DNA from 2 places in the Robertmurraya sp. FSL R5-0851 genome. Region 1 is predicted to be linked to the other one. Evidence: a T-box and tRNA genes for the amino acid it is inferred to sense, from the RefSeq annotation. Region 1 holds a T-box; the other holds one or more tRNA genes.

Region 1 (7,633 bases):
TTTTGGCACAGTGGCAGGTACGGTATACTCGCTGATTGGGTTAATGATTAGCAGTCTACTGTTTTTTGCTCTCGTGTCTAAGTTTCCGCGAACACAAGAAAAATTGTCTTCGATTCGGAAAAAGTGGTTTGGAGAGTATCGTAATTTAACAGTTAGTCAGATTTCAATTTTACGCCTAGTTCCTTTTGTACACTATCAGCTATTAAATTTTTGTTTAATGGAAAGACACCGTGGTTTTAAAGAGTATTCAAAGGCAGCCTTTATTACGAATCTTCCATTAGCTTTCTTTTACACGGTCTTTGGTCAATTTATTAGTCAATTTACACCGACGATGATTGTTATTATATTGTTTTCTTTATCGATTCTTGTGTATGTTCTAAGAGAGAAGATGACGATTATTAAGTGGAGAGATTTTTTTAAGGAAACAAAGCTAGAGAAGCAGGGATAAAAAAACGTTCAAGGGAAAACCCTTGAACGTTTATTTTTTCATAAATTCATGAATGGGACTTTTCCAGTCAATTTTTGCATTCGGATAAAAAACAGCTACTTCCATCTCGATATTACGGAAATCTTCCTTTGACAAACCATTTAGCGCAGAGGTATTATGTGGCCAAATGAATATCGAAACAACCTCGAAGGTGTGATCGGTTGTACCTAAGTATTTTTCGCCTTCGAAAATAACGCCTTTATAGGTTAAAAGGAAATTCTTACGAACATTTTTTATATCATCGAGTAAAAAGAATTGCTTTTGCTCGTGAGCTAGCTCCAATTTACGCTTTGGGTTTAACACAAATTTGAAGGCGCTGTATATTAAAAATAAGATAAATGCTATTAGAAGCATGCGTAGTAGCCACATCATACTTAAGCCCTCCACTCTTCATTTTTCTTTATATACGTCTTTATTTGAAAAAGGTTTCATTAAATATTGCTTTTAAGTGAATTTTTTTCTTAATTTCATTATGATTAAAGTAATATAAATAGAAAAGAGTGAAATGATGGATTTACGAGAGTTATTTGAAATGCAAAAAGGTTTGGATATACATATCGCAGAAAAACACCAATTACAAACAGATAGTCTTATAAGTAGAAAGGTTCTAGCTTTGTTGGTTGAACTTGGTGAACTAGCAAATGAGACGCGTTGTTTTAAGTTTTGGAGTGTAAAAGGTGCTTCTCCGAAAGAAGTCATTTTAGAGGAATTTGTAGATGGAGTTCATTTTATTTTATCAATTGGTCTTGATTGTGGATTAGAGCGTGATGTACAGGTAGAAGAATTGGTAATAGAAGAGGAAAATGTGACAAATCAGTTTTTATCTATGTATGAAACGGTTCATCGCTTTTCTGCAGAAAGGAGTATGGATACGTATCGTAGCATGCTAGAAAGTTATTTTATTTTAGGCAAGATGCTAGGGTTTACATCAGATGAAATAAAAGAAGCATATATCTCTAAAAATGAAGTAAATTATAAAAGGCAGAAGGAAGGGTACTAACGTATACTTTGTGCAATTAAGTTGTACCTAGTATACTATAAACAGAATACATATTAAGGGAGTCGAAATAAATGACAAAACTTGATGATACTTTAGCGATGCTCAAGGAATTAACAGATGCAAAGGGGATTCCAGGGAATGAGCGTGAGCCAAGAGAAGTGATGAACAAACATATTGCTCCGTATGCGGATGAAGTAACAACTGATGGACTTGGCAGCTTAATTGCGAAAAAAGTGGGAGATGCGAACGGTCCCAAGGTAATGGTTGCGGGTCACTTGGATGAAGTAGGATTTATGATCACGCAAATTGATGATAAAGGGTTCCTACGCTTCCAAACGGTTGGTGGCTGGTGGTCACAGGTTATGTTAGCACAGCGAGTGACGATTGTTACCAGAAAGGGAGATGTGACAGGAGTTATCGGGTCAAAACCACCACATATCTTGTCTCCTGAAGCTAGAAAAAAACCAGTAGAAATTAAAGATATGTTTATTGATATTGGTGCATCAAGTCGTGAGGAAGCAACAGAGTGGGGAGTCCGTCCTGGTGACATGGTCGTTCCATACTTTGAGTTTACTGTGATGAACAATGAAAAGCTTTTATTAGCAAAAGCTTGGGATAATCGGATTGGGTGTGCGATTGCAATTGATGTCTTAAAACAATTAAAGAATGAAGAGCATCCAAATATTGTATACGGAGTTGGAAGTGTACAAGAAGAGGTAGGCTTACGTGGAGCACGTACTTCAGCTGCAGCAATAGAGCCTGATATTGGGTTTGGAGTAGATGTTGGAATCGCTGGTGACACTCCTGGTGTGTCGGAGAAGGAAGCGCAAAGTAAAATGGGCAAAGGACCTCAAATCATTTTGTATGACGCAAGTATGGTGTCTCACAAAGGATTAAGAGATTTAGTAACGGATACAGCGGATGAACTTGGAATTCCATATCAATTCGATGCAATCGCTGGAGGTGGCACGGATGCGGGTTCCATCCATATATCTCATAAAGGAGTCCCTTCATTAGCCATTACGATTGCAACTCGCTACATCCATTCACATGCAGCAATGCTGCACCGTGATGACTACGAAAACGCAGTTAAGCTAATCGTTGAAGTCATCAAACGTCTAGACCGTGAAACAGTAGACCGTATTACTCTCGAATAGAGACCAAACAAAGACAGCATGCTCGGGGCATGCTGTCTTTGTTTGGTTAAGCTGGACTATAAGTGTCCATCTCAGGCGGACAAAATCACCCCAACTGTCCACGGATGGTGTCTGTCACCTTCCGTGGACAAATCAAAGAATTTGTCCACGAGCGGTGACAGACACCCTATTTTAGGCCGTTTTCTAGGGTTTGGAGCATTTCGCTTTTTTCTTGGTCGGATGCATTTTTCCAGATGACTTCAAAAAGTACTCCTAAACCTGGAAGCATTTTTTCTTCGCCGTTTTGGATGGCGTCTACGATCGTGTCTCGTAGCTCGTCTTGTGTATTTCCTGATACATTATGAATAACTGCATTTCTTAAGTTAAGATTCATTTTTTACCCACTCCTTCTTCATTTTCTTTAATATGTTTTCTATTTTTGTTATTATTATGTACTTAAGTTACGCTATAATAAGAAAACCCGAGAAAAAAGGAAAGAAGGGGTTTTACCTTGAAGCATATTCACTCGAGTAGTAACCCAAAGGTGAAGCAATGGAAGAAACTATTAACGAAAAAGGAAAGAGATAAAACAGGCCTATTTTTAGTCGAAGGTTTCCATCTAGTGGAGGAAGCGCTAAAAGCAGGTCGTATTGAAGAAATCATTGTACAAGAAAACATGGATCTTCCTTCAAGCTTTGATTACGGATCAACACCGATTCTCTCTGTGCCTAATGACATCATTAAGCTATTGGCTGAAACAGATACACCACAAGGCGTTTTTGCAGTATGTCATCAAGAAAAGTCATCCCGTACAGAAGGAACATCTTATCTTTTAATTGATGCTGTCCAAGACCCTGGAAATTTAGGAACAATGATTCGTACGGCAGATGCTGCGGGTGTGGACGTTGTGGTGATTGGGAATGGAAGTGTGGATATGTATAATTCCAAGGTGCTTAGGTCTGCCCAAGGAAGCCATTTTCATCTTCCAGTTATTAAAGCTGATATCTCTGCTTGGACAAGCGATCTTCTTGACCGAGGAATCCCTGTTTATGGGACAGCATTGGAGAATGCCGAACCGTTCCATCAAATACAATCACCTGGATCCTATGCCTTAATCGTCGGAAATGAAGGGAACGGGGTAAGTAGAGAGCTATTAAGTAAAACGACAGCTAATCTTTTTATTCCGATTCATGGAAAAAGTGAGTCATTAAATGTTGCAGTAGCAGCAGGAATTTTGTTATATTACTTACGTGGATAAAATAGGCACATAGCCTCCCGAAAATGGGTTTGAAATAAGTAAGAAAGTATACTATAATAACAGCAAAAATTACATACTAAAAAACGATGACGGAGAAAAGTAGTTTGCTACCATCTATGTTAGGGAGAAAATGCCTTAGACTGAAAGCATTTTTATAGAAAAAGTAAACGAAGTTCACCTCCCGAGTTGGCATCGGGACCATTTCTTTAAGAAGTGTAAAGATGCACCGGTTTAAAGCCGTTATCAACAATGAAGTGAATGTAGGAGAAAGAATATCTACATTAATTAAGGGTGGTACCGCGAATAATGAAACCTCGTCCCTTTTCAGGGATGAGGTTTTTTATTTTGTCTAAAAATCATAAGGAGGAAAGAACATGGAGCAACGCTTAGTAGAGCTTCAGCAAGAAGCGCTTGAAGGAATAAAGAAAGCGACTGATTTAAAAGAATTAAATGATATTCGTGTATCTTATCTAGGGAAAAAAGGTCCCATTACTGAGGTATTAAAAGGGATGGGGAAGCTAAGTGCTGAGGAACGTCCTAAGATGGGGGCATTGGCGAACGAGGTAAGAGACGTTATTGCAAAAGCAATTGAAGAAAAACAAGCGGTTATGGAAGAAGAAGAGGTGGCTAAAAAACTAGCTTCAGAAACCATTGATGTAACACTTCCAGGAAGACCGGTAAAAACAGGAAACCATCACCCACTAACAAGAATCATTGAAGAAATCGAAGACCTCTTTATTGGTATGGGCTACACGATTGCAGAAGGTCCTGAAGTAGAAAGTGATTACTATAACTTTGAGGCTTTAAATTTACCAAAAGGTCATCCAGCTCGTGATATGCAAGATTCCTTTTATATTACGGAAGAAATCCTTCTTCGTACACACACATCGCCAATGCAAGCAAGAACGATGGAAAAGAAAGAAGGAAAGGGACCTATTAAAATTATCTGCCCAGGAAAAGTTTATCGCCGTGATAATGACGACGCAACGCATTCCCATCAATTCATGCAGATCGAGGGTCTTGTGGTAGGAGAAAACATTCAAATGAGTGACCTGAAAGGGACACTAGATGTATTTGCGAAAAAAATCTTTGGTGAAGACCGTGAGATTCGCTTACGTCCTAGCTTCTTCCCATTCACAGAACCTTCTGTTGAGATGGATATCTCTTGCAAAATTTGTAACGGAAAAGGATGTAGCGTTTGTAAAGGAACGGGTTGGATTGAAATTCTTGGAGCTGGAATGGTGCATCCAAACGTACTTGAAATGGCTGGCTATGATTCAAAAAAATATACTGGCTTTGCATTCGGGATGGGGCCTGAGAGAATTGCCATGCTGAAATACGGCGTGGATGATATTCGTCATTACTATACAAACGATGTACGTTTCTTAAAGCAATTTTCGATACATGAATAGGAGGATAACAAGAATGTTTGTTTCTTATAAATGGCTTCAAGAATACGTGGACCTTTCTGGTGTCACAGCTTCTGAACTAGCCGATAAAATTACAAAAAGTGGGATTGAAGTGGAAGGCGTTGAGATTCTTAATGAAGGAATGAAAGGACTCGTCGTCGGTCATGTGTTAGAACGTGAACAACATCCAAATGCCGATAAGCTAAACAAATGTTTAGTAGATGTTGGAGAAGGAGAGCCCGTTCAAATCATCTGTGGCGCTCCGAATGTAGATAAAGGGCAACATGTGATTGTGGCAAAGGTGGGAGCGGTTCTCCCAGGAAACTTCAAGATTAAAAAAGCAAAGCTTCGCGGCGAAGAGTCAAATGGAATGATCTGTTCCTTGCAGGAGCTAGGGGTAGAAAGCAAGCTTGTTGCCAAGGAATTCTCTGAAGGGATATTCGTATTCCCGAATGAGGCAACAGTTGGGGACGATGCACTTGAGCTGTTAAATCGTGATGATCAAATTTTAGAGCTAGGATTAACTCCAAACCGAGCGGATTGCTTAAGTATGCTAGGTGTAGCATATGAGGTTGCGGCCATTCTAGGAAAAGAAGTAAAGCTTCCAAAGCCTGAGGTTTCATCAATTAGCGAAAAGGCTAGCGAATATATCTCTGTTACTGTGGATGCTCCAGAAGATAATCCACTTTACGTCGCAAAAGTGATTAAAAATGTAAAGGTTGGACCTTCTCCATTATGGATGCAAACGCGTCTGATGGCTGCAGGAGTACGTCCTCATAATAATGTTGTCGATATAACGAATTACATTTTAATGGAATACGGTCAACCGCTACATGCCTTTGACTATGATCGTCTTGGTTCAAAAGAGATTGTTGTACGCCGTGCGCATCAAGGTGAAACAATTACAACGCTTGATGATGCCAAACGTACATTAACAACAGATCATCTGGTGATTACAAACGGAAATGAGCCGGTTGCATTAGCAGGAGTTATGGGTGGAGCAAACTCTGAGGTAGAAACAACAACGACAACCGTATTATTAGAGTCTGCATATTTTGTAGGAGCACCTATTCGTAAAGCTTCGAAGGATCATGGATTGCGTAGTGAAGCTAGTGCACGCTATGAAAAAGGTGTGGATCCGAATCGTGTTAGAGCTGCAGCAGAAAGAGCGGCTGAGTTACTAGCATTGTATGCAAACGGAGAAGTATTAGAAGGATCTGTTGAGGCAGATGCACTTAAGGTGGAGCCTGCGGTTGTTTCAATTACATTAGATAAAATCAATGGTGTCCTTGGTACCGAAATTTCCATGGATGAGGTGAAAAATATTATTGCCCGTCTACAATTTACTACGAAGATAGAAGGAAACGAAATTACTGTAACCGTACCTACTCGTCGTGGTGATATTACGATTGAGGAAGATTTAGTTGAAGAAGTTGGGAGAATTTACGGCTACGACTATATCCCTAAAACTCTTCCAAAGGGTGCTTCTACGCCAGGAAAATTAAGTGATTACCAGAAAAAACGCAGAATTGTCCGTCGCTACTTAGAAAGTGCTGGATTATTTCAAGCAGTCACTTATTCTTTGACGAATGAAGGAAAAGCCTCTCAATTTGCACTAGATAAGCGTGAACCTGTTAAACTTGCGATGCCGATGAGTGAAGACCGTAGTGTATTACGTCTGAGCATTTTGCCACAGTTACTAGAGGTAGTAAAATACAATTCTGCTCGTCAAAATGATAGCATTGCTTTATATGAAACAGGGGCCGTGTTCTTATCGACTGAACAAGATAAGCTTCCAGAGGAGAAGGAACATTTGGCAGCAGCAATTACTGGCTTATGGCATCAGCACCCATGGCAAGGGGAAAAGAAAGCTGTTGATTACTATGTTCTTAAAGGTGTGCTAGAAGGGTTATTTTCTCGCTTAGGGTTGACAGGTAGAGTGGAGTTCCGTCAAGCAACCGTGGAAGGAATGCATCCAGGAAGAACCGCTGATCTTCTTTTAGATAAGGAGAGAATTGGTTTTGTCGGACAAATCCATCCGAACGTTCAAAAAGAACTAGATTTGAAAGATACGTATGTATTTGAACTATCTTTAAAGGCTTTACTAGAGGCAGAAATTGCTCCGTTACAATACGAATCAATTCCTCGTTACCCATCTATTACGCGTGATATCGCATTGGTTGTTAACAAGGAAGTGGTTGCTGGTCAGCTTTCTGACATTATTGCAAAAGCTGGTGGCAGCTTACTGAAGGAAGTTTCTGTGTTTGATCTATATGAAGGAGATCGCATGGAAGAAGGTAAGAAATCCATTGCGTTTTCATTAAGATATTTTGATCCAGAAAA
Region 2 (7,633 bases), 1.3 Mb from region 1:
ACTTCCTAACATAAAGTTACTTCGATAATACTTATTAATCTCACTAGCATTCCAGATTTGTAAAATTTCTGATACTCCATTATCGCCAAAAATTGGGTAACCACTTAAATCATATAAACGGAATAAAATCACCTGTTCCGACTGGTCCATTTCTACATATCGATAATTATCCGTCCAACCCCCATGGCTGTTAATAAAATCAATGCTCTTTTCCAGGAGATTTTCCGACTTCGTGGTTGTTCCACTCTCTACATTTTCTGTTTTTAGATAGGAAACCGTATTGGTTTCATAATTGACACTCATCAATGTAGTAGTATCGGTATATTCTTCACCGAAGGAACTATAATTTTTGGACACTAAATTTGGGTCACTAAACAGAGCATCCCGAAGTTTTTCCGTTTGTATCTTCAAATATAGATATTTATATAAGGCAATTTTTACTGGATCTTTTCTAAGCATCGTAAAACTTTCCCGGTTAATTGGTTCATAAAGAGCAAACTTTTCATTCGCACTTATGTCCATTAAATAACGTTCTTTAAAGTCGTTAATATAAGAGGCTGAAACATAGGCCCGAAGCACTTCTTGTTCTTTCGAGGAAATAAAATATACGACTCCTCCCTCTCTTGTTTCCGGCTCTAAATCAATAACAATTCGGTCAAAGTTACTTTTAGGAATATCATTACTAGGTAATTGTAACGCGCTACGATACTCCTTTAAAGGAACAATATCAGGAAAAATAAGTTCTAAAGCATTTTTATCATAAATAAACGACGGGATATTTTTCACTAAATCCGAAATATCTTCAAATTCACTAAATCCCCATAAGCTTAATTCTTTCATTGTTTGATCAATTTCAAAGGAATCAAATGTACCATAGTGTTTCTCCCCTTGATGGAAAAACAGTCTTTCAGGACGGACAATTTTGCTCAATTCCTTTGTTTCACCAAGCGATACCTCTTCAACGGTGTTTCCACTTTCCTTCAAAGTGTCATAATTGGGCTGATATGTCCACAACATCCACGTAAGAAGAATGCTAAAAACGACAAGAATTAATAGGACGATAGACTTTATCGTTTCATACTTCATGTCCAGTCATCCTCCTCATTTCGATCATAAGGGAGGGTGAATGAGACCGTCGTCCCTCTCCCTTCCACACTTTCGGCCCAAATCTCTCCTCCATGGGCTTCTACCATTTCTTTTGCGATGGCTAGTCCCAGACCTGTCCCACCAAGCTTTCTAGTTCTTGCTTTATCCACTCGGTAAAATCGTTCAAAAATCTGCTGAAGATTTTCACTTGGAATGCCCATTCCTTGATCACTAACACTAACTATAATATGATCTTCTCTTTCTTCCATTTTAAAGGTGATTTTTCCACCCTGTGGGGAATACTTCATGGCATTCGAAATAATATTATCAAGAACTTGTGTAAGCTTATCCTGATCTCCCTCAACAAAGGCACCTTGCTCTAATAGTTTTCGTTCAAAAACAGTATTTTCGTCCTTTATAATCTCAAAACGATCAATAATTCGATTAAAGAAATCAACAAAATTAAGCCATTCCTTCTTTAGTCGATAATCCTTACTATCCATCTTAGAAAGTTGAAGCAAATCATTTACTAAACGTATCATACGTTCTGTTTCTGTTTGCGTAACACTTAAAAAGTTTGGAGCGATTTCCTCGTCCTTCCAGGCACCATCTGATAATGCTTCTAAGTAACTTCTCATCGTCGTTAAAGGTGTCCGTAACTCATGTGACACATTGGCAACAAATTCTCGTCTCTCTAAGTCAATTTTCTCTTGTTCCGTAATATCATGAAGAACCGTTATTAGACCGTTCACAAATCCAGTTTCCTTTTGAATGACCGAAAAATTCGCCCGTAGAATCAGAGGCTTTGTAGCCGTGCTATAGTCCAAAATAAGTGACTCTTTCTCTACCAGTAAATCTTCAAACGTATAGTCTTCTTCTAAGCCTAGTAAAGACACAATAGAGCTAGACAGTATTGTTTCACGTGAAACGCTCAAGAGCTTTGCTGCAGGTTCATTAATGAGGATTACACGTCCTTTTCGATCGGTAGCTACCACACCATCTGTCATATAGGAAAGAACAGATGTTAACTTTCGACGTTCTCCCTCAGTGGTTGCTTGTGCCTCTTGCAACTTTTTTGTGAGATTATTGAAAGTAATGGCCAATTGCCCAATCTCATCATATCCGAAAACTTTCACCTTTCGAGAAAAGTTCCCTTTTGCCATTGCCTGTGCTTGCTTTCGCATATCAGAAATAGGCCTTGTAATTGTTTGTGCAAGTAGAATTCCAAGTACTGCTGTAATCAATAATGCAATACCCGTTCCTGTGGCAAGAATATTATTAATGGTCTTCATTTGTGAATACACATTTTCTTTTTTCGCTACCAAGTAAATAGCACCAGTCACATCATCATCAGAACGAACGGGTGTAACTAAAATCCAAATCCGGTTTCCAGTCTGTGGATCTATTTGAGTAACATCTTCCCCTTCATCGGCAGAAGTAGCTATGACTCGTCTAATTAATGTATCCGTAGATCTTTGACCTACGATTCCTTGATTATAAGGATCTGATGTGCCAATAATTCTTTGAGTACTTGCCTCAATTAAACGAACCTCTGAAATATCTGTCGTTTTCAAATCAGACAGTATCTTCTTTACAGCCTCTTCCAGAGTGGGTCCCTCATCATCGGTGTTACGTTCCTTGCCCAATTCTTCCCCTAAGTAATAGGCTAAAAGATTAACTCTCTCTTCAATAGAGGTTTCAAAATTTCTTAATAAGGTACTTTCAAGCTGCCTGACAAAATAGACACCGATAATTTGCATTGCAATTAAAATTAACAATACATAAATCATTACAAACTTAAGATGAATAGATCGAAAGAAACCAACCTTTTTCATTTACTGATTACTCCTGTTCAGGATTTCGCAAATAGTATCCAACCCCTCTTCTTGTCACAATCCATGTAGGGTGACTTGGGTTATCTTCAATTTTTTCACGGAGTCTTCTAACTGTTACATCGACTGTACGAACATCGCCAAAGTAATCATAGCCCCAAACGGTTTGCAGTAAATGTTCTCTCGTCATCACTTGTCCGATATGCTGAGCTAAGTAGTGAAGTAGTTCAAACTCTCTATGAGTAAGCTCGATCATCTCCCCGCGCTTCGATACAATATAAGCATCTGGATGAATCGTCAATGAGCCTAGTTCAATCTCATTTGTCTCATCTTGTTCCTGCTGACTTATATTCGTTTGATGTCTTCTTAAATTTGCTTTCACACGAGCAATTAATTCTCTTGTACTAAATGGCTTTGTTACATAGTCATCTGCTCCAAGTTCAAGACCAAGTACCTTATCAATTTCAGAATCCTTAGCTGTTAGCATAATAATAGGCATTTCATATTTTTTACGTACTTCACGACATACTTCCATGCCATCTCGTTGAGGAAGCATGATATCTAGTAAGATTAAGTCTGGCATAATTTCTTCTACCATCTTTAATGCCTCGTTACCATCATAGGCACAATATACATCATACCCTTCCTTTTTTAAATTAAATTGAAGGATATCAGCAATCGGTTTTTCATCGTCGACAACAAGTATACGTTTTTCCATTTCATAGCTCCTTTTTTTGGGCTGTCTATTTATTTTATCTTCCGCTATTTTTACTGTTCATAGTCCTTACTTTATCATGATATGCCTATGAATTCACGTTTTTAGAAGGCAAATCACTTCATTAAGAAATAGAAAACCTCTAGTTTTCACTAGAGGTATTAATATATTATCTATTTACATAATTTAGTGGGTTTACTAAACTACCATTCTTATAAACTTCAAAGTGAAGATGAACACCTGTTGAATCTCCAGTTGAACCCATAACACCAATAGCTGAGCCCTTAACAACCGTTTGACCAACACTTACACTTATAGAAGCTAAATGTGCATAAACGGTACGCATCCCGTTATTATGATCAATGACAATTTTATTTCCATACCCGGCATCATACCCAGCAGATACGATTGTTCCATTGTCAGCAGCTTTAATAGTTCCACTACTAGGACGTGCAATATCTATACCTTTATGTTGTTTGCCCCATCTAAAGCCCATTTGGCTGGAAACATAACCGCCATTTGCCGGCCACGCAAGGGATCCGTCTCCACGAGATGGAACAACTTTTGTCCCTTTTCTAACAATATAATTAACAGGTTCTTGAAGGATCTTTTCGCTCGTAACCTCTTGAGCTACACGGATACCATTTTGCTCGGAGACTTTATATGTTACCTCGCGAGCTCCTTCTTTCCCCTCTTGCTCTACTTTTGTATCGCCTTTATACATAGCTCCATCTTCTATTACTTCATTAGCAAATGCGATGGTTTCCTTTTTTGCCTCTTCTTTTACAACTACTACTTGTAGAAGGGGTTGGAGGAAGGTTACATTTAATTCTTGCCCAATCTTTATTACACTATCTTCTGTCATACCCGGGTTAATGGATAATAACTGTGCCATGTCCATTCCATGTGCTGAGGCAATTCCACCTAACACATCTCCCTCTTTCACAGAGTATTTCTTTTCTTCTAAAGTACCCTTAGTTAAAAAGGTAACTGCTTCCTCAACAGTTAATATTTTATCTGGTGTAACTTTCTCTACATTTTGTGAAACTTCTTTTGTGAATGAAACGTCTAATAGACGAACTTCATTTTCCTTTAGCGTAGGTAATACCTCTTCAGGAGTTGCCTTACGAGTTTCCAACTCTGTTAGTTGCTCCTGTGTAACATACTTTAGCTTTAAAGCATTTAACACCTGGTCCGCCTCAGCTTCACTTTTTAAGTAAGCTACTGCTTTTCCATCAATGACTAAGGCTGAAGCATTAGCTTGAACGGCCAGTTTACTTTGAATGATTTCTGCAACTTCTTCGTCACTTGTTTTAGCAGTAGAACCAAACACTTGCTCTGAAACATATGTAAGTTGTGAATCAACGGCTAAATCTAAATTTGTATACGATTGCTTAAACTCTTCTACTTTTTCATCTAGAATCTCTTGAACCACTTCTTTGTCAGAAACAGTACCAACGTATTCTTTATTCATATATACATAGTATACCGTGCTTAATTTTGAGCCATTAGCAGATGCTGAACCTACACCAAATGTAAGTGCTCCTAATGCCATTGCTGATATAGCTACCTTTTTTATTGTAGGTTTTAGACTATTAGATGTATTGATCGTTAGTTCGGAAAGTCTCTTATTGAAAAAACCCATTCTCTAATCCTCCTAGACTAGCGCAACAAAACACTTTTAGTGCTTTTAACTCTTTTTATTTTTACTTAGTTGCAAAATAAGCCTTCTTTACTTTACCATAAATAAGCCATCAAGAGTTTACTAGCACTTGATATGTAACATAATTGTATAATTAATGACATTATATTACAAAGGCTCGTCGAATGAATAGATTGGTAACTTCTGAAGAATTCCTAGCAAAACATTGATATAACAGCGTTTATTAATAGAAACGCTTTCATATTACTATAGATCACCGAAATTTATTTCGACAAATTTCTTGGAAGAATTTTACTTGAATATTACATCTCTGTAACAAAAAAGAGGAATTTGTCATAGGACAAACTCCTCTTTCATAGATGGCTCAGGACGGAATCGAACCGCCGACACAAGGATTTTCAGTCCTTTGCTCTACCGACTGAGCTACTGAGCCGTATTTATGTATTTATAAAAATTCCAACCTCTTGCCTTTGAAGAGATTGGAATAGTGTGATGACCCCTACGGGATTCGAACCCGTGTTACCGCCGTGAAAGGGCGGTGTCTTAACCGCTTGACCAAGGGGCCATGTGTTAATTCGACATATTATGACGACGTTTTTTATATTAGCATAATAGCTTTATAGATTGCAATATGTATTTTATAAAAAATTTATTTTTTCCTAAATAAAATATTCGCCACTACTTTTAGTGGCGAATATTGAAATGAAATGGATTAGCTTTGTCTCCATGGATTTAACACAACATTTGTTTGTGTACGATCTGGACCTACAGAGAAAATAGACAATGGAATACCTGTTAACTGTGCAATTCTCTCTAGGTAGTGACGAGCATTTGCTGGTAGCTCAGCAAGTGATTTGCAGCCTGTGATGTCTTCCGTCCAACCTGGCAGCTCTTCAAAGACTGGCTCACAGTCAGCTAATGTTTTTAAGCTTGCTGGGAATTCCTCAATTACTTCCCCTTTGTATCGATATGCCACACAGATCTTTAACGTTTCAATCCCTGTTAACACGTCGATAGAATTTAAAGAAAGATCTGTAATTCCACTGACTCTTCTAGCATGTCTAACGACTACGCTGTCAAACCAACCGACACGACGCGGACGTCCTGTTGTTGTACCGTACTCACGACCAACCTCACGGATTTGGTGACCAATTTCGTTATCTAACTCCGTTGGGAAAGGACCGTCCCCTACACGAGTCGTATAAGCCTTAGATACCCCAACTACATGCTTAATTTTAGTAGGCCCTACACCCGAACCGATTGTCACTCCACCTGCAACAGGATTGGAAGAGGTAACAAATGGGTATGTACCTTGGTCAATATCCAGCATAACTCCTTGAGCACCTTCGAAAAGAACACGGCGTCCTTCATCAAGTGCGTCGTTTAACACAACTGAAGTGTCACACACATATTGTTTAATTTGTTGGCCATACTCGTAATACTCATCAAGAATATCTTCAATCTTAAAGCCTTCAGTCTCATATATACGCTCAAGCAAACGGTTTTTCTCTTCTAGGTTACGGGCTAGCTTTTCCTCGAACACCTCACGGTCAAGAAGGTCAGCAATACGAATTCCGATACGCGCTGCCTTGTCCATATAAGCTGGGCCAATTCCCTTTTTCGTCGTACCAATCTTATTTGCTCCCTTGCTTTCTTCCTCTACTTCATCAAGGCGCAAATGGTAAGGCAAAATAACATGTGCACGGTTGCTCACGCGAAGATTATCTGTTGTAACACCCTTGTCATGTAAGTAAGCAAGCTCTTTTACTAAAGCCTTTGGATCTACTACCATCCCATTTCCAATCACACAAGCCTTATCGCTATAGAAGATTCCAGATGGAATTAAATGAAGCTTATACGTTTCTCCACCGAACTTAATCGTATGACCGGCATTATTTCCTCCTTGGTAACGAGCGATCACTTCTGCATTTTCTGATAAAAAGTCTGTGATCTTACCTTTTCCCTCGTCTCCCCACTGTGTTCCAACTACAACTACTGATGACATATAACAGCACCTCCAAAGGTAACTAACATTTTTTCGTGCAACTCAAACAAGATTAGTTTACCAATTTGAACAGCTAAAAGTCAACAAAACCCGAACGATTTTTGTAAGATTAATATTTTTTGTTCGTAATTATTTCTTGTTTCATAGAAAAAAGACTAGCCGGTTTGTAGCTAGTCTTTTATTATTCTAATCTATTAAGCTCCAGGTGGAACACCATTATCATCAAAACGCCGCTCCAAGTTAACAAACTTATTATATTCTTTCACAAAAGCTAATGATACGGTTCCAGTCGGACCATTACGCTGCTTCGCAATAATGATTTCGATAATGTT

What was found. A T-box is a leader RNA that pairs with one kind of tRNA and senses whether it is charged. The one in region 1 lies ahead of pheS (phenylalanine--tRNA ligase subunit alpha), so its partner is inferred to be a tRNA-Phe.
Region 2: it encodes a tRNA-Phe, which carries the amino acid that the T-box ahead of pheS (phenylalanine--tRNA ligase subunit alpha) is inferred to sense. The anticodon was not compared.

What each region holds. Positions count from the first base shown of each region.
Region 1 is NZ_JBBOOE010000001.1:3,447,482-3,455,114, reverse strand. Features, by position in the region: gene MKX65_RS17805 (TVP38/TMEM64 family protein) at 1-448, shown strand, start outside; gene MKX65_RS17800 (sigma-w pathway protein ysdB) at 479-859, opposite strand; gene MKX65_RS17795 (dUTP diphosphatase) at 996-1,487, shown strand; gene MKX65_RS17790 (M20/M25/M40 family metallo-hydrolase) at 1,559-2,644, shown strand; gene sspI (small acid-soluble spore protein SspI) at 2,811-3,017, opposite strand; gene MKX65_RS17780 (TrmH family RNA methyltransferase) at 3,135-3,881, shown strand; T-box leader at 3,959-4,206, shown strand; gene pheS (phenylalanine--tRNA ligase subunit alpha) at 4,256-5,293, shown strand; gene pheT (phenylalanine--tRNA ligase subunit beta) at 5,307-7,633, shown strand, end outside.
Region 2 is NZ_JBBOOE010000001.1:4,732,050-4,739,682, forward strand. Features, by position in the region: gene MKX65_RS24080 (YycH family regulatory protein) at 1-1,086, opposite strand, end outside; gene walK (cell wall metabolism sensor histidine kinase WalK) at 1,083-2,921, opposite strand; gene yycF (response regulator YycF) at 2,929-3,636, opposite strand; gene MKX65_RS24095 (M23 family metallopeptidase) at 3,803-5,278, opposite strand; tRNA gene MKX65_RS24100 (tRNA-Phe) at 5,657-5,729, opposite strand; tRNA gene MKX65_RS24105 (tRNA-Glu) at 5,790-5,861, opposite strand; gene MKX65_RS24110 (adenylosuccinate synthase) at 6,009-7,301, opposite strand; gene dnaB (replicative DNA helicase) at 7,496-7,633, opposite strand, start outside.